Azoarcus olearius: one gene and its partner. The protein of the gene in region 2 interacts with the protein of the main gene of each other region in a pairwise test. Links are inferred from orthologs where the notes say so. Each region holds a gene or a part of one and is shown on either strand. Other genes may lie near its edges.

Region 1 (8,862 bases), 1.4 Mb from region 2 along the record:
GAGCAGGCCTTCATCGACCGCACCCTGATCGACCTAGACGGCACCGAGAACAAGTCGCGTCTCGGCGCCAATGCGACGCTGGCAGTGTCGATGGCAGTGGCGCGCGCCGCGGCCGAGGAGGCCGGCCTGCCGCTGTACCGCTATTTCGGCGGTTCGGGCCCGATGGCGATGCCGGTCCCGATGATGAACGTCATCAACGGCGGCGAGCACGCCAACAACAGCCTGGACATCCAGGAATGCATGATCATGCCGGTGAGCATGGGCAGCTTCCGTGAGGCACTGCGTTGTGGCGCGGAGATCTTCCATCACCTGAAGAAGATCACCGACAAGAAGGGCTACCCGACCACCGTCGGTGATGAAGGCGGTTTCGCGCCCAACGTGTCCGGCACCGAAGAAGCGCTCAACCTGATCCAGGAAGCCATCGCCGCCGCCGGCTACGAGCCGGGCCGCGACGTGCTGCTGGCGCTCGACTGCGCTGCGTCCGAGTTCTACAAGGACGGCAAGTACGAGCTGAAGGGCGAAGGCCTCAGCCTCACCTCCGAAGGCTTTACCGACTACCTCGCCACCCTGGCCGACAAGTTCCCGATCGTGTCGATCGAGGACGGCATGGCCGAAGGCGACTGGGCCGGCTGGAAGCACCTCACCGACCGCCTCGGCCGCAAGATCCAGTTGGTCGGCGACGATCTCTTCGTCACCAACACCAAGATCCTCGAGCAGGGCATCGACCAGGGCGTGGCCAACTCCATCCTGATCAAGATCAACCAGATCGGCACCCTGTCGGAAACCTTCGCGGCGGTTGAAATGGCCAAGCGCGCCGGTTACACCGCGGTGATCTCGCACCGTTCGGGTGAAACCGAAGACTCCACCATCGCCGACATCGCGGTGGGCCTCAACGCGATGCAGATCAAGACCGGTTCGCTGTCGCGCTCGGACCGTATCGCCAAGTACAACCAGCTGCTCCGCATCGAGGAAGATCTCGGCAACACCGTGGTGTATCCGGGCAAGCGCGCGTTCTACAACCTGCGCAGCCGCTAAGCGACGCCGGTTCGCTTTCCGCTTCGACTGCCGCGACATCCGCCGCGGCAGTCGATTGCGTCTTTCTTTCCCTAGCCGTCGAACTGTTCCATGCGTTGGCCCGTGATCATTCTTGCCGTCCTCGTCGTCGTGCTGCAGTACCCACTGTGGCTAGGCAAGGGCGGATGGCTGCGCGTGTGGGAGGTGGATCGCAAGTTGCACGAGCAGCGTGAGGAGAACACGCGGCTGGAAGAGCGCAACGCGGGGCTCGACGCCGAAGTCCGCGACCTCAAGTCCGGCAACGAGGCGATCGAAGAACGGGCACGGCTCGAACTCGGCCTGACCAAGCCCAACGAAATCTTCGTTCAGGTACCCCAGAAGCACTGAACCGGCTCAAGGCCGGCTCAGTTCCATGCTTCAAACGCGTTCGTCGGACGCGGTCTAGAGCAGTTCGGTGATCAGTTCCCGCTGCTCCAGTTCCTCTTCAAAAGCCACCATTTCGAGACCGAGCGCGTCGCGCGCGGAAATCATCCCGATCGGCCGCCCGCAGTCGGTGACCGGAACGTGCCGGAAGCCGCCCTCGTACATCAGGTGCATCGCGTGCCCGAGCGGCCTGTCGGACGATATCGACTGCGGATCGCGGGTCATGACTTCGCTCAAACGTGTCCGCGCAGGATCGCGGCCGGCGGCGATGACGCGGACGAGCGCGTCGCGTTCGGTAAAGATGCCGCTCAGGTGACCGTCATGGACGATCATGATCGACCCCACGTGCAGGTCGGTCATCCTGCGCGAGGCCTCCAGTACTGTCATGTGTTCGTCGGCGGTCAGAATCTTCTGTCCCTTTACCACCTCTGCAATCTTGCGCGTCGGCATGTCTCTTCCTCCTCCGGAAAACCACCATCGGCCCATCAAAGGTAGATAGCCGCTGCCGGGGAAGCAAGTCCGAACATACCCCAACGCCCGCCGGCGGGGCTACGCGGTTTCAGTCGCGTGCGATCAGCGTCCGCGCGCCGTCGAAGCGCGGTGCGAAGTAGGCGTTCGAGAGCTTCTCGATGCGCACGGCGCCGCGGCTCGATGGCGCGTGGATGAAGCGCCCGTCGCCGATGTAGATGCCCATGTGGGAATGCGGCCGCCTGGCGGTATTGAAGAAAACCAGGTCGCCTGGCGACAGCTCCGCCGGGCTGATGGGGCGGGTGCGCTCGGCAATCTGCGCGGCGTTGTGCGGCAGCCGCTGACCGCTTACCTGCTCCACGACGTAACTCACCATGCCGCTGCAATCGAGTCCCGCTTCCGGATTGCGGCCGCCGAAGCGGTAGCCGGTGTCGAGCAGACCGAGGGCGAACATCACGATCTCTTGTGGATGATCGGGATCGTCGAGCGCGAACAGCGGTTGCGCGGGGCGCGCGGCGGGACCCGGAGGGAGTCGGGATTCGGTGGGCGGCGGAACAGAGCTGCAGGCCGCAACGAGCGCCGCGAGCAGGAACGCGACGCCGGGGCCGGCCCCCGGCCGGCGTCGCCGATAGGGTGGTGTCTGTGCCATGCCGGGACGATAGGGGAATGCGGCGCAGGCGTCCAGCCGCGGCCGGTGGTGGCCGGTCAGGCTTTATCGGGGCGCACGCAGTCGCTGGCGGGGGGAAGGCCGGGGCGTTCGAGCGTGGCGCCGTCCGCGGTCGGACGGAAGACCGTCTGACCGTCGGAATAATCGCTGTTACCAGCGCCGGCACGCAGAGCGAAAACGCCGGCGCCGGTGCGCAGACGGATGTGGCTCGGGTGGTATTCAACGGTAAAGCGTTCACCGTTGCGGCACTGATAGGTCTCGACCTCGCCGTCGTCACGCGTCCACGCCGTGGAGGCGAGACCGATGGAAAGAACGACGACGGTACTGAAAGCAAGGATGCGCATGGGAGGGGAGGAGGGGGAGGGGGAGGGTGATGGTTTTGTTAGTCGGTCAGTTCGATGCTGCCGGACGCAGTCACGCTGACAAGGCTTTCGCCGCCCTCTAGCGGCGCCGGGGCCGCTTCAGCCATGGCGGCGGACATGCGCATGCGCGCGTACGCGGGCGGAGCGCCCGACTCGCCGAGGTTGAGCTGGCGAATCCGGTAGCGTTTGCCGAGCGCCGATGCCACGACGCCGGCCTTGCGTTCGAACGCACGGATCGCGTCGATCGTGGCCTCATCGGCCGCCGCGCGACGGGTGTCGGGCGCCGGCTGCAGGGTGACCTGGGCCAGGCCGAGATTACTCTGCAGCTTCCCGATCAGTTCCGACATCGCGGCGACATCGCGGCTTTCGAGGCGCAGTTCGGAGCGCATGCGCCAGCCCTCGATACGGGTCCCACTCCCCTTTCCGTAGTTGGGCCACGTGCTGGTGCCCGCCGACTGGAGCTTGACCGAGGGGTGGGCGCGCGCTGTTTCCATCGCCGCGGTCACCGCGCGATTCACCCCGCGAGCAAGCGCCGCCGCATCGGCGCCCGCCTGTTCGACGTACATGATGGCGATGACCTGATCGTTGGGGGCGGGGCGTTGCGCATCGACCGAAAACTCGATCACGGGCCCGACAGCCGGCGCCGGCTCGGCCGCCATGGCGGCCAGCGGCGCTGCGTAAAACAGGATGGCAAGCAGGGAGGGGGCAGTTCTCATGAGGACAGGCACCGGCGGCTCTCGATATGCGGCGCTTTATACCCTAAGGCGTACGGCCAGACGGCGGCGAGGTGTAAGCACCTGTGATGACGCCGGCGCTCGCAGCGCCCGGAACAGGGTCAACGCCCCAACACCGCGGCGGCGTCCAGCGGCTCGAGTTCTTCCTCGTACTGGCGGGCGTTGGCGACGTAGTGCGCCGCATTGCGGGTAATCCCGGCGATTTCGTCGTCGCTCAGTTCCCGGATCACGCGCCCAGGCGAACCGACGACCAGCGACCGATCGGGAATGACCTTGCCTTCCGGAATCAGCGCATTGGCGCCAATGATGCAGTGCTTGCCGATGACCGCGTTGTTGAGGACGACCGCGTTGATGCCGATCAGCGTGCCGTCGCCCACGGTGCACCCGTGCAGCATCACCATGTGGCCGATCGTCACATCCGAGCCGATCGTCAGCGGAATGCCGTCGTCGTTGTGCAGGATGGAGCCGTCCTGGATGTTGGTGTTGTCGCCGATCACGATCGGATCGTTGTCGCCCCGAATAACCGCGTTGTACCAGATATTTACGTTTCGTCCGGCTTCGACCCGGCCAATGACGGTCGCGTTGTGCGCGACCCAGCACCCTTCGCCGAAACGGGGCTTGCGCTCTCTCAGGGCATAGATACTCATCAGTCTCTCACGTTGTTTTCTTCGTGCCCGATGTGACCCGGGGGCGAAATCATAGCAAGCGGCCGCGGCGACGTGGGCAAGTCCTTGGTGATGAAGGCGGTTTTTACACTCGATCGGACGGCTGCGGGGCCAGCGGTGTTAGCATTGCGCCGCAGCAGCCGCTCGGGACAGTCCCTTGGACGGCTGCAGTTTTCGTTCCCGCCACCACCGTCTTCATGCTCAGCTACCGTCACGCCTTCCATGCCGGCAATCACGCCGACGTACTCAAGCACATCGTGCTCCTGGAAATCCTCGAGTACTACAACCGCAAGGACAAAGCCTGGTGCTATGTCGACACCCATGCCGGCGCGGGGTGTTATGCGCTCGATAGCGAACGCGCAGCGAAGACGGGGGAGTACACCGAAGGCATCGGCCGCCTGTGGGAACGCACCGACCGACCCGAGGCGGTGGAGTCATACGTCCAGTCCGTACGCCAGTTCAACCCCCATGGGCGCCTGCTGTTCTACCCCGGTTCTCCCGCGCTCGCAATGACCCGCGCGCGGGCGCAGGACCGCCTGCGGCTTTTCGAACTGCATCCGGCGGACATGACCTTGCTCGAACAGACCTTCCGCGGCGAGAGCGAGCGCGTACAGGTCCGGAAGGCCGATGGCTTCGCCGCGCTCCGCGGGTTGTTGCCGCCGCCGTCGCGTCGCGCCGTGGTACTCATCGACCCGCCCTACGAGGTCAAGGACGACTACCGCCGCGTGCTGGAGACCGTGCGCGATTCCATGAAACGTTTTCCGAGCGGCACCTACGCCGTGTGGTATCCGCTGCTTGCCCGGCCGGAGGCGCGCCAGTTGCCGGAGCGGCTGGCGGAGTTGGGGGCGGAAAGCTGGCTCGATGTCCGCCTGGCGGTGCGGGCTCCTGCGGCAGACGGCTTCGGCATGTTCGGCAGCGGCCTCTTCATCGTCAATCCGCCGTGGGTGCTGCCCGAGCGCCTGGAGCAGACGCTGCCGTGGCTCGTCGAGGTGATAGGGATCGATGAGGGCGCGGGTTTCGACGTGGAGCATCAGATTGCCTGATCGGGGAAAGCCCTTCCGTCCGGGCCTTGCGACGGGCGTGCCGGAGAGGAACACACAATGAGCGAGGACACGCTGCAGACGCTGCGCAGGCAGTTGCGCGACTTTGCCGCGGAGCGCGCCTGGGAGCCGTTTCACACCCCCAAGAATCTTGCGATGGCGCTCGCTGGCGAAGCCGGCGAGGTCGTCGAGCACTTCCAGTGGCTGACGCCGGAACAGTCTGCCGCGCTACCACCGGACACGCGGCAGGCGGTGGCGCTGGAACTCGCCGATGTCCTGCTGTATCTCGTCCGTCTTGCCGACGTGCTGGACATCGACCTCGCCGAGGCCGCGGGCCGCAAGCTCGCGATCAATGCGGAGCGCTACCCGGTTGAGCGCGCACACGGGCGCGCGGAAAAATACGACAAGCTGTGACGGACGCCCGCGGGCCGCCGCTGGCGCCCGCGTCCCGCTCGAACCGGACTACGCGAATTGGAACTCCAGCACCTTAAGGAAATCGAGAGCGCCACGGCCCACGGGCGCGGCGAGTTGCTGCGTCTGGGGGTCGTCAGCCTGTTTCTTGTCGCGACGATGCTGTACGCGGCAACGCTGGGCTCCGGCGCCAGCCTGATCCTGGTCGTGGGGGCGGCATTGGCGGCCTACATGGCGCTCAACATCGGCGCCAACGACGTGGCAAACAACGTGGGCCCCGCGGTGGGGGCCAGGGCGATGGGGCTGGTCAGCGCGCTGAGCATCGCCGCGGTGTGCGAGGTGGCGGGGGCGCTGCTGGCAGGCGGTGCCGTCGTCGACACCGTGAAGGGCAGCATCCTCCAACGGCACCTGCTGACCGATGGCGACACCGTTGTCGCGGTAATGCTCTGCGCCTTGCTCGCGGGATCCATCTGGCTGAACGTGGCGACCGCGCTCGGCGCGCCGGTATCGACCACGCACTCCATCGTCGGCGCTGTGCTGGGTGCAGGCATCGCGGCACGCGGGGTGGAGGTCATCAACTGGGAGACCGTAGTGGCGATCACCACCAGCTGGGTGGCATCGCCCCTGCTGGGTGCCGGCTTCGCCGCCGCGTTCCTGTACGCGGTGAAGCGCAGCATCACCTATCAGCCCGACATGGCCAGCGCGGCGCGAAGAGTCGTGCCGTACCTGATGGCCGCGATGACGTGGACCTCCATCGTGTTCCTGCTGGTCAAGGGACTCAACCGCGCGCTGGTGGTGGAACTGGGGGCCGCCGGCTCGTTCGCCGTGATCCCGGCGACGCTCGTGTTCCTCTACATGCGGGCCAGGTTGCGGACGCGGGGACATCTGATCGCGAATACCAAGGAAGGCGTGAACAAGCTCTTCAATCCCCCGCTGGTGTTCGCCGCGGGCTTGCTGAGCTTCGCCCATGGCTCCAACGACGTCGCCAATGCAGTCGGGCCGCTGGCGGCGATCCTCGATGCCCTCGGCAGTGCCGGGACGGTCCGCGCGCTCGCGGGGCCGCCGCTGTGGGTGCTGGCGATCGGGGCAATCGGCATCGCGGTGGGGCTGGCACTGTTCGGGCCTCGCGTCATCCGCACCATCGGCACCGAAATCACCGAACTGGACCAGATGCGGGCGTTCTGCATCGCGCTGGCGGCCACGGTGACCGTGGTACTGGCTTCCGGGATCGGGCTGCCGGTCAGTTCCACGCACATTGTCGTGGGGGGCGTCTTCGGCGTGGGCTTCCTGCGCGAGTTCCTGAAGACGGCCTACGAGCGTACGGTGGCGGAGATCAAGGCCCACCACCCGGCGGGCGAGCAGCAAGCGCTCGATGCCTTCCTGGAGCGCTTCGGCCAGGCCTCGGTGGCCGAGAAGGACCGATTGTTGAAGGACCTGAAGGCGCGCTCGAAGAACAGCGAGGACCCCGCCAATTTCTCCAAGTCGGAGCGCAAGAAGCTGCGCAAGATGTACAAGCAGGAAGTCGTGAAGCGGTCCCAGCTGATGCGGATCGCCGCAGCCTGGGTGGTTACGGTGCCCGTTTCAGGGGTCTTGGCCGCATTGCTGTACACCTTGCTGGCGCAAGGCGTGGCGCGCGCCTGAGGAGGCTGGCATGAACGGTTTCGAGGTCGTGGCGCTCGGTCTGCTCGCGGTGGGCGGCTGGTTCTGGTTCGATAGCCTGAAGGCGAGGGAGGCCGGGATTGCGGCGGTGCGTGCCGCGTGCGCCCGCGAAGGCGTTCAGCTCCTCGACGAGACGGTGGTCGGGCAGGGGATGTGCCTCGCGCGCGACGACGAGGGGCGTGCCGTGCTGCAGCGCAGCTTCGCGTTCGAATATTCCGACTCCGGCTATGACCGCTTCCGCGGCGGAGTGACGCTGCGCGGACGGGAAGTGGTGCTGCTGGATCTCGCCGCGCATCTCCCGCGCTTCCACATCGTCCAGTAGCGCTCAGAGCGCCCGGTTGGGGGCGATTGCGCGCAGGAACTCGTTGCGCAACTGGTCCGAGCGTTCGAAATCGCCGGCGAAGGCCTGCGTCACCACGCGCTCGTCGCCGCGCCGGTCCTCCCCGAGCAGCAGGCACAATTGCTCCGCTTCAATCACGCATGCGGCGCCGGATGCACTGCCGTGGTGCATCAGCGCGTCCGCAATGTCGCGGGTCATCCATTCCTGGTAGGTGAAACGGTGCCCGATGGCGTCCACCAGCCGGGCGATGCGGCCGAAGCCGTGCAGGCGCCCACCCGGCACGTAGGCGACGTGGGCGAGGCCGCGGAACGGAACGAGATGATGCGGACAGACGCCGTGGATGGCGATGCCGCGGACCACGACCATGTCTCGGCGCGGATCCTCGAAGCCCTCGCCGAGCGCCGCAGCGGGGTCGAGTTCATAGCCTCCGAGCAGACGCTTCTGCCACAGTTCGCGCACCCTCTGCGCCGTCCGGCCTGTGTGAGTGGTGTCGGGCTCGACGCCGCACGCCCGAAGCAGGTCGCCGACCGCACGTTCGAACGCCACGGGATCGAAGTTGCCGGAGCGGGGGATGCCGACCGTCCGCGGATGAGGGGTATGGCCGTGATCGTGGTCGCCCCCGGCGCTGTCGGAATGTTGGAAATGGGTGGAGGACATTGTCGGATTTCCTGCGAAGGTTGGCGGATCATACGCTTGAAGCCCAGGCGGGGCCGGAATGTTGCGCTGCACCAAAACCGGCACGCGTCCTGCTTGTCGAAGCCCGTAGATCGACGCGCGCATCCACGAGAGCCGCGTGTCGGCCCGGACCGCAATTCCAGCGCACGCCCAGGAGGCCATGATGTTGACGACAGCGACGGCAAACGAAATTTCCATCCCTCTCGCCGACGCACGGCAGATCTATCGCGTCGAAGACGTGGACAAGGCGCTCGAGGCCAGCGCACCGGCCCGCAATGAGGCGCTTGCGGCGTTCTACGAGCGGATGCGCGAAACCGGCGGGACGCGCTTCGTGGTCAAGCCGAGCCGCGCCGATACGGTGGACCGGCTGTATGAAAGCTGCCCCAACTTCGGCGAGGTGATCG
Region 2 (9,104 bases):
TCACGCCCTGGCTGGTGCGCGCCACTTCGGTCGCGGCATCCGCTTCCTCACGGGTTACCAGCCCCATCAGGAACACCACGTTGGCTTCGGTCACCACCTTGACGTGGTGAGCGCTGACGCGCTGCGAATCGACGAAGCGGGCCTTCACGTTCGAGGTGATCAGCGAATCGTTGGCTCGGGCCGACAGCGACGAATTGCCCGCCACCACGGTCTCGTTGACGATGCCCCGCACATGGTCTGCCGCCGCTGCGCTGCGCTCGATTTCGCTGCGGATGGTGTCGGTGGGCACCTCGCCCGTCAGCAGGACGTTGCGGTTGTACGAGGTGACGTTGACGTGGATCGCATCGCCGAAGCGTTCGCGCAGACGGTTGGCGATCTTCCATTCGATGCCTTCGTCTTCCACATAAGCGCCGGATGTCCGGCGGTCGGCGATCATCGCGGCGCCGGCGCCGACGCCGGTGGCAACCACGGGGAAGCAGCCCTGCAGCGCAGGCAGGGCGGCGGCGATCAGGCCCGCGAGGAGATAGCGGCGGGCGCCGGAAGCCGCCCGGGCTCGGCTCGTCGTCTTCATTCTTCCACTCCTAGTAAGAGGCAGTCGATTCCGTCGCACAGGCAGTGCAGGGTCAGCAGGTGAACCTCCTGGATGCGGGCGGTACGGTCTGCCGGCACGCAGAGGTGAACGTCGGTCGGGCTCAGCATCTCGCCGATGCGGCCGCCACCCTTGCCGGTGAGCGCGACCACGTGCATTTCGCGCTCATGGGCGGCCTGGATGGCGTCGATGACGTTGGGCGAATTGCCGCTGGTGGAAATCGCCAGCAGGACATCGCCCGGCTGGCCGAGCGCGCGGACCTGCTTGGAGAAGATCTGGACGAAGTCGTAGTCGTTGGCGATCGAGGTCAGCGTCGAGGTGTCGGTAGTCAGCGCCACGGCGGCGAGCGGCGGGCGCTCCATCTCGAAGCGGTTGAGCAGTTCCGCGGCGAAATGCTGCGCGTCGGCTGCCGATCCGCCATTACCGCACGCGAGGATTTTGCCGTTGTTCATCAGGCTGGCGGTCATCATTTCCACCGCCTGGGCGATCGGTGCCGCCATCCACTCGACAGCGGCGAGCTTCGTCTGCGCGCTGTCTTCGAACTGGCGGGAAATGCGGTCGATCAGGTCCATTCGTCGTGCTGAAGCGATGCTCTGGGAGGGGCTGCAGTCTAGCATGGCGGCGTGAGTGCTCTCAGGGTCGGCTCGGGGTGGTTGCACCTTCTTACTCAAGCAGGCTGTGCCAAGGCTAGTCCGCGTCGAACGCGGCTTGCAGCCAGGTTGGCGGCGTGGTCGCGGGCCCTTCGAGCAGCACCACGTCGAAACGGCACGGGCGGTGCGCGTGGCGCCGGCCCTCGCCCGCCAGCCACCATTGCGCGGCGAGGATGACGCGACGGCGCTTTTCGGCGGTGATGCTGGCGGCGGCGCCGCCAAAGCGTGGATTCGCACGCATCCGGACCTCGACGAACACCAGCATGTCGCCGTGCAGGCCGACGAGGTCGAGTTCGCCGCCGCGGCAGTGACGGTTGCGCGCGAGGATGCGGACGCCTTGCGCCGCCAGATGGGCAGCGGCCCGCTCCTCCCCTTCGCGTCCGCGGGCTTGCATGGGGCTGGCGGCCGCGCCGACAATTCCGCTTCTTTCCGCTTTCCGATCCGTCTTCATGTCCGAATTTCCTTCCACGCCCACCGCGGTACTTTCAAGGACACCGTCATTGTATGTGGTGGCGACGCCGCTCGGAAACCTGCAGGACATGAGCTTTCGCGCGCTTGGCGTGCTGCGCGCGGTGGATACGATCGCCGCCGAAGACACGCGCCACAGCCAGCGTCTGCTCGATGCCTACGGCATCCGCTCGAAGCTTCTTGCGCTCCACGAGCACAACGAGCAGGCGGCGGCCGGGCAATTGATCGAACGTCTGAGCCAGGGCGAGAACATCGCGCTGATCACCGATGCGGGGACGCCCGCGGTGTCGGACCCGGGGGCCCGGGCAGTGGCGCGGGTGCGGGCGGCCGGTTTTCCGGTGGTGCCGGTGCCGGGGCCTTGCGCCGCGGTGGCGGCGTTGTCGGTAGCGGGCTTTGGCGAGGATGGTTTTCGCTTCGTGGGCTTTCTGCCGCCCAAACAGGCGGCGCGGTGCGCCCGGCTTGCGCCCTTGCGCGACGAACGCGCCGCACTGGTGTTCTACGAGGCCCCGCACCGGGTCGAGGAATGCGTCGCGGACCTGGCGCGCGAGTTCGGGCCGGCGCGGCGGGTGCTCGTTGCGCGCGAACTGACCAAGCTGCACGAGGAGATCGCTTGTTTCTCCCTCGGCGAGGCTGCTGCCTGGTTCGCGGCGGACACCAACCGGGTGCGCGGTGAATTCGTGCTGGTGGTGGAAGGGGCGCCGGCCCGCGAGGGGCTTGATGCCGAAACCGAACGGGTGCTGACGTTGCTGCTGGCGGAGTTGCCGGTCAAGCGCGCGGCGCGCCTCGCGGCGGATATCACCGGCGCCGCGAAGAATGCCTTGTACGCCCGTGCGCTCGAGTTGAAAGGCGAGGCGGAGGGCGAGGGCTGAGCGCGGCTGCCGCCCCGATCGCGCCTATAATTCCGCATCCCCCAGCGAGTCTCACATGCAATCGATAACCTTCACCCGCCCCGACGACTGGCATCTCCACGTGCGTGACGGCGCCGCCCTGGCCGCCGTCGTGCCGCACACCTCGGAGCGCTTCGGCCGCGCCCTGATCATGCCGAACCTGCGGCCGCCGGTCACCACGACCGCGCAGGCCCTGGCCTATCGCGACCGCATCCGCGCAGCGGTGCCGGCCGGGCTCGCGTTCGAGCCGCTGATGAGCCTGTACCTGACCGATAACACCGCGCCGGACGAAATCGAGCGCGCGCGGGCATCCGGCGCGGTCATCGCCGCCAAGCTCTATCCGGCCGGCGCCACCACCAACTCCGACGCCGGCGTGACTGCGATCGACAAGATCTATCCGGTGCTCGAACGCATGGAGGCCTGCGGCCTGGTGCTGTGCGTGCATGGCGAAGTAACCGGGGGCGAGGTCGATGTGTTCGACCGCGAGCGCGTATTCATGGAGAAGACCCTGTCGCCGCTGGTGCGCCGCTTCCCGGCGCTCAAGGTCGTGTTCGAGCACATCACCACCGCGGAGGCGGCGCAGTTCGTCCGGGCGGCCGGTGCCAATGTGGCCGCCACGGTCACCGCCCATCATCTGCTGCTGAACCGCAACGCCATCTTTGCCGGCGGCATTCGGCCCCACCACTACTGCCTGCCGGTGCTCAAGCGCGAAACCCACCGTGTCGCGCTGGTCGAGGCCGTCACCTCGGGCAACCCGCGTTTCTTCCTGGGTACCGACTCCGCGCCCCATGCGCGCAGCACAAAGGAAGCGGCGTGTGGTTGCGCCGGCTGCTACACCGCCCATGCCGGCATCGAGCTGTACGCCGAAGTGTTCGACGCGGCCGGCGCGCTGGAGCGGCTGGAAGCCTTCGCGAGCCTCAACGGCCCGGCCTTCTACGGTCTCGCGCCGAATGCCGACAAGATCACGCTGGTGCGCGAGTCGTGGTCGGTGCCGGGCGGGTTTCCCTATCTGGATGACGATCCGCTGGTGCCGCTGCGCGCGGGCGAATCGGTGGGCTGGAGGCTGGCGTGATCACCCGGCTGCGGCGGGTCCTGTTGCTGGCCGCGCTGCCGCTGCTGGCCGCATGCGAGAACTCGGCAACCGCGTACTCGATCGAGGGTAGTCAGCATGCGCTGATCCTGGTGCGCGAACAGAGCTATTTCTGGGACAGCGAGATCAAGCAGGCCATCGTCGCGTCGCGACTGCCGCAGTGCCAGAAGCGCGTCGCGATCCATCCTGGCAGCAAGGTGTTGACGGAAGTCCTGGTGTACGAGGCCGGCGACCGGCTGTGGGCGCTGCAGCAAGGCAATCGCTGGTATCTGGCCAGTACCGAGCGCTGCCTGGTGCAGGACTGGGACAAGCCGGCCGATGCCCCGCTCGGTCCGCTGGTGGGCAGCTTCCGGCTGCGCGACGGCGCGCCGGCCTTCGTTCCGGCGCAGGAGGCCGCCCCGGTGCGGTGATTTGGAGCCGGGCTCGCGGTCGGCGCGGGTATAATCCGCGCCGGGAAGTTCGCCAGGCAGTCGCTGCGTGCCACGTGTGCGTGGAGGAAAGTCCGGGCCCCGCAGAGCAGGATGCCGGCTAACGGCCGGGCGCCGTGAGGCGACGGAAAGTGCAACAGAGAGCAGACCGCCGATGGCTCTTGTCGAGGAGTTCGCTCTTCGCGGAGCACAGGTAAGGGTGAAACGGTGCGGTGACGCGCGCAAGCGCGGCGCCGGTCGGAGCGCAAGCTTCGGCGGGTAAGAGCCCACCGCAGGACTGGCAACAGGACTGGCACGGTAAACCCCATCCGGGGCAAGGCCAAATAGGGGAGCATTGGCGTGGCTCGCGTCGCTCCCGGGTAGGCTGCTAGAGCGCCGCGGTAACGCGGCCCCCAGAGGAATGACTGCCCGGCGACTGCGGCTTGCCGCGGTCGTTCGACAGAACCCGGCTTATCGGCGAACTTCCCAATTCGCCTTTCGTGGCATGTCATAGGCGCTCGCGCCCCACTTCCGCGGGTTTTTCGACCCCGATTTCCCACTCCCTCCCACTTCGCCTCCTTCTATGGCGGAAGTTCATCCCGCTTCGCATGAGCATGCGCTAGCGCCATTGATTTTTCAGGATTTATACATCGCCGCGCAGACTTGGTAAGTCATTGTGTAACAACGAAAAACCCGGCGGCTCAGGCTTGACCGGGTTTTTTGTTTCCCTTAGAGTGGGGGCGGGTGGAAAAAAGTGGGGCAAAGTGTCATTTCCGATGCTTTGCGGCGGCGTTCAGGGGGAAGGATGTTCCAGGGGGCGGTAGCGCTCAGTCTCGATGCGAAGGGTCGTCTTGCGATCCCGGCGCGGCATCGGGACGCCCTCACGCCCGACGGTGCGCCGCTGGTCATGACCGTCCATCCGCACCGCTGCCTGCTCGTCTATCCGCTCACCGCGTGGGAACCCATCCGCGAAAAGATCACCAGCCTGCCGGGCATGGATCAGGCCACGCTCAGCTTCAAGCGCATGCTGGTCGGTTTTGCCCAGGAAGAAACGCTGGATGCCGCCGGGCGTGTGCTGGTCGCGCAATCGCTGCGCCAGTTCGCCGCGCTCGACAAGCAGGTCTGGCTGGTCGGGCAGGGCACGCACTTCGAACTCTGGTCGGATGCCGGCTGGCAGAAGCAGCAGGAGGCGATGCTGGCGCTGGTCGACAACCCCTTGCCCGCCGGACTGGAGAACTTCGTCCTGTGAGCGCCCAACTGCAACACGTCAGCGTGCTGCTCACCGAGGCGGTGGATGCGCTGGCGATCAAGCCGGAAGGCATTTACGTGGACGGCACCTTCGGCCGCGGCGGCCACAGCCGCGCGGTGCTCGCCCGGCTGGGCGCGGGCGGCAGGCTCATCGCTTTCGATCGCGACCCCGCGGCGATCGCGGCGGGTCAGGCGATCGCCGATCCGCGCCTCGAACTCGTCCATGCCCCTTTCAGCGAATTCGCGGTCGTGCTCGACCGTTTGGGCGTCAGCGCCGTCGACGGCGTGCTGCTCGACCTTGGCGTGTCGTCGCCGCAGCTCGACGATGCCAGCCGCGGCATGAGCTTTCGCTTCGACGCGCCGCTGGACATGCGCATGGACACAAGCCGCGGACGCACCGTCGCGGAATGGCTGGCGGAAGCCTCCGTCGCCGAGATCACGGAGGTCATCAGAGACTATGGGGAAGAACGGTTTGCTTATGCGATTGCAAAGGCGATTGCAGCTGCTCGGACAGGGGGGGCTATCGCAACCACTGGACAGCTTGCCGCGATCGTGGAAAAGGCGGTCCGTACACGCGAGCCGGGGCAGCACCCAGCGACGCGCAGCTTCCAGGCTCTACGGATTTTCATCAATCAGGAACTCGAAGAGCTGACGACCGTGCTGCCGGACTGCGTTGCGCGCCTGCGCGAGGGCGGCCGGCTGGTGGTGATCAGCTTTCATTCGCTCGAGGACCGCATCGTCAAGCGCTTCCTGCGCGACGAAGCGCGTCCGCCGCAGCTGCCGTCGCGGCTGCCGGTGCGCGCGGCCGACCTCCCGCCGCCCCGGCTGCAACTCGTCGGCAAGGCGCAGCGGCCGGGCGAGGCTGAAGTGGCGGCCAATCCGCGCGCGCGCAGCGCAGTGATGCGGGTGGCCGAGCGCTGCGGGGTGGCTGCATGATCCGCTTCGACGCAATGCTCGTCGCACTCGTGGTCGCCAGCGCGCTCGGCGTGGTGGCCGCGCAGCACCAGTCGCGCAAGCTCTACATCGAGCTGGAGCGCGAGATGGCGCGCGCCCACAGCCTCGACGTTGAGTGGGGGCAGCTGCAACTGGAGCAAAGCACCTGGGCAGCGCACGCGCGGGTCGAAAAGCTCGCCCGCGAACGGCTCGGCATGCGCCCGCCGGTGCCGGGGCAGATCGTGGTGCTGGAGGCACAGTGAAGAAGCAGCGCACCGTCACCTTCAACCACAATCCGCTGCTCAAGCGCGAGCTGCCGGCGTGGCGCGCGCGCTTCGTGCTCGTCATGCTGATGGGGTGCTCGCTGGCGCTGATCGGGCGCGCGCTCTACCTGCAAGGTGTAAACAACAGCTTCCTGCAGGCCAAGGGCGAAATGCGCTATGCCCGCGTGCTGGAAGTCCCCGCCACGCGCGGACGCATTTCCGATCGCAACGGCGACATGCTGGCGGTGAGCACGCCCGTGCGCTCGATCTGGGCGATCCCGGCCGACGCCCGCCTCGAACCCGCCGCCGCACGCCAGCTCGCCACGCTGCTCGAAATGGATGTGCGCGAGCTGAACGACAAGCTCGCCCCGGGCCGTGACTTCGTCTATCTCAAGCGCCAGCTGCCGCCCGAGGTCGCAGACCGCATCGCCGCGCTCAAGCTGCCCGGCGTACACCAGCAGCAGGAATATCGCCGCTACTACCCCGGTGGCGACGTGACCGCGCACATGCTCGGCTTCACCGGGGTCGAGGACCGCGGCCAGGAAGGCATCGAACTGGCCTACGAGAAGATGCTGGCCGGCATGCCCGGTTCGCGACGCGTGATCAAGGACCGCCGCGGCCGCATCGTGGAGGACGTGGAATCGATCCGGCCGCCGCGCGACGGCGACGATATCTCGCTCGCGATGGACGGCAAGATCCAGTACATCGCCTACAGCGCGTTGCGCGAGGCCATGCAGCTCAACAAGGCGAAGGCGGGGGCCGCCGTGGTGCTCGACGCGCGCACCGGGGAAGTCCTTGCGTTGGCGAACGCGCCTACCTACAACCCGAACAACCGCAGCAACCTCACGGGCGCGCAGCTGCGCAACCGCGTGTTTACCGACAGCTTCGAGCCCGGCTCGGTCATGAAGCCGTTCATTGCCGGTCTGGCGCTCGAAACCGGCAAGGTGAAACCGACCACGGTGATCGACACCTCCGCCGGACGCATGACCATCGGCACCGCGACCATCTCGGATTCGCACCGCAGCGGCCCCTTGACCGTCGCCGAGGTGATCCAGAAGTCGTCCAACATCGGCACTGTCAAGATGGCGCTGCAGTTCACGCCGGCCGAGATGTGGCAGCTCTATCACCAGCTCGGCTTCGGTTCGCCGCTCAATCTCGGCTTTCCGGGCGAAACCGGCGGCCGTCTGCGCCCGGCCAAGACCTGGCGCCCGATCGAGCAGGCGACCATGTCCTATGGCCACGGCATCTCGGTCACCCTGATCCAGATGGCGCGCGCCTATCTGGTGTTCGCACGCGACGGCGAACTCGTACCGCTGTCGCTCACCAAGCTGGACGGGCCGCCCAGCGGCGGAACCCGCATCTTCTCGCCGCAGACGGTGCAGACGCTGCGCAACATGCTCGAAACCGTCACCCTGCCCGGCGGCACTGCCACCAAGGCACAGGTGCCCGGCTACCGCGTCGGGGGCAAGACCGGCACCGCGCTGAAGCTGGAAGGCGGGCACTACACCAAGCGCTACATCGCGTCCTTCGTCGGCATCGCGCCGATCTCCAATCCGCGCCTCGTCGTGGCAGTGATGATCGACGAGCCGAGCGCGGGCAACTACTACGCGGGTACGGTGGCCGCGCCGGTTTTCGCGCGCATCATGGAAGGCTCGCTGCGCACCCTCGGCGTGGCGCCGGATGCGCCGCTGACGCCGCTGCAGCTGGCCCGCAAGCCCAACGAACCCGCGCCCGCGGCGGTCCGGGAGAGCATGTGAGCAACCCTGCCTTCGTGCTGCTCGATCAGCTCCGCGCCAGCGGCGTCCGGCCCGCCGGCATCACGGCCGATTCGCGTCGTGTCGGGCCGGGGGCCGTGTTCGCGGCGTGGCCGGGGCATGTCACCGACGGCCGCCGTTACATCGCCTCCGCCATCGAGCGCGGCGCCGCTGCCGTGTTGTGGGAAGAGGGCGACGGCTTTCACCCGGGAGAACTTCCGGTTCCAGGGTTCGCGGTGCCCAGGCTGCGCGAACTCGCAGGTGCGCTTGCCCACGAGATCTATGACCGGCCCTCCGCGCGGCTGTGGATGGCCGGCGTGACCGGCACCAACGGCAAGACCACGGTCACGCAGTGGCTCGCGCGCGCGCTGGGCGAACTCGGCAGCCGCTGCGGCATCGTCGGTACCCTCGGAAGCGGGTTTCCGGACCAGCTCAGCGCCAGTCTCAATACCACGCCCGATGCGCTCGAACTGCATGCCACGCTCGCTCGCCTGCTGGGCGAAGGCGCAGCCGCCGCGGCCATGGAAGTGTCGTCCATCGGACTCGACCAAGGGCGGGTGAACGGCGTCGAGTTCGACGTGGCGGTGTTCACCAACCTTACCCGCGACCATCTCGATTACCACCGCACGATGGACGCCTATGCCGAAGCCAAGGCGCGTCTTTTCGCGCTGCCGGGCATCAGCCGCGCCGTCATCAATCTGGACGACGCCTTCGGCCTGACGCAGGCCCGCCGCCTCGTCGCCGCCGGGCAGGTCGATGTGATCGGCTACACCTGCGTCGCCTCCAACGCGGACGCGGTGCCGGGCGCCCGTGTG

What was found.
Region 1: the proteins of ftsL (region 2) and ftsB interact in binary tests that used the Escherichia coli proteins (3 or more experiments, as listed by UniProt). The link is inferred for Azoarcus olearius from one-to-one orthologs.

What each region holds. Positions count from the first base shown.
Region 1 is NZ_CP016210.1:2,410,996-2,419,857, reverse strand. Bases 6-2,763 are described here. They hold ftsB (cell division protein FtsB), read left to right. Parts: upstream 6-1,125; coding sequence 1,126-1,401; downstream 1,402-2,763. Other genes in these bases: dqs_RS11170 (hypothetical protein), read right to left, coding at 2,611-2,763; dqs_RS11175 (C40 family peptidase), read right to left, coding at 1,997-2,554; dqs_RS11180 (CBS domain-containing protein), read right to left, coding at 1,456-1,887; eno (phosphopyruvate hydratase), read left to right, coding at 6-1,035. Outside these bases: more of eno, read left to right, coding at 1-5; more of dqs_RS11170, read right to left, coding at 2,764-2,916; dqs_RS11165 (SIMPL domain-containing protein), read right to left, coding at 2,955-3,650; dqs_RS11160 (gamma carbonic anhydrase family protein), read right to left, coding at 3,770-4,315; dqs_RS11155 (23S rRNA (adenine(2030)-N(6))-methyltransferase RlmJ), read left to right, coding at 4,531-5,376; dqs_RS11150 (nucleotide pyrophosphohydrolase), read left to right, coding at 5,434-5,787; dqs_RS11145 (inorganic phosphate transporter), read left to right, coding at 5,845-7,425; dqs_RS11140 (DUF3301 domain-containing protein), read left to right, coding at 7,436-7,765; GTP cyclohydrolase I FolE, read right to left, coding at 7,769-8,440; dqs_RS11130 (AAA family ATPase), read left to right, coding at 8,619-8,862. UniProt on the Escherichia coli protein: Essential cell division protein. May link together the upstream cell division proteins, which are predominantly cytoplasmic, with the downstream cell division proteins, which are predominantly periplasmic.
Region 2 is NZ_CP016210.1:970,746-979,849, forward strand. Bases 4,904-7,903 are described here. They hold ftsL (cell division protein FtsL), read left to right. Parts: upstream 4,904-6,271; coding sequence 6,272-6,535; downstream 6,536-7,903. Other genes in these bases: mraZ (division/cell wall cluster transcriptional repressor MraZ), read left to right, coding at 4,904-5,340; rsmH (16S rRNA (cytosine(1402)-N(4))-methyltransferase RsmH), read left to right, coding at 5,337-6,275; dqs_RS04670 (peptidoglycan D,D-transpeptidase FtsI family protein), read left to right, coding at 6,532-7,903. Also shown: dqs_RS04620 (BON domain-containing protein), read right to left, coding at 1-571; dqs_RS04625 (phosphoheptose isomerase), read right to left, coding at 568-1,161; dqs_RS04630 (YraN family protein), read right to left, coding at 1,277-1,690; rsmI (16S rRNA (cytidine(1402)-2'-O)-methyltransferase), read left to right, coding at 1,689-2,576; pyrC (dihydroorotase), read left to right, coding at 2,632-3,666; dqs_RS04645 (hypothetical protein), read left to right, coding at 3,663-4,094; more of mraZ, read left to right, coding at 4,897-4,903; more of dqs_RS04670, read left to right, coding at 7,904-8,292; dqs_RS04675 (UDP-N-acetylmuramoyl-L-alanyl-D-glutamate--2,6-diaminopimelate ligase), read left to right, coding at 8,289-9,104. UniProt on the Escherichia coli protein: Essential cell division protein. May link together the upstream cell division proteins, which are predominantly cytoplasmic, with the downstream cell division proteins, which are predominantly periplasmic.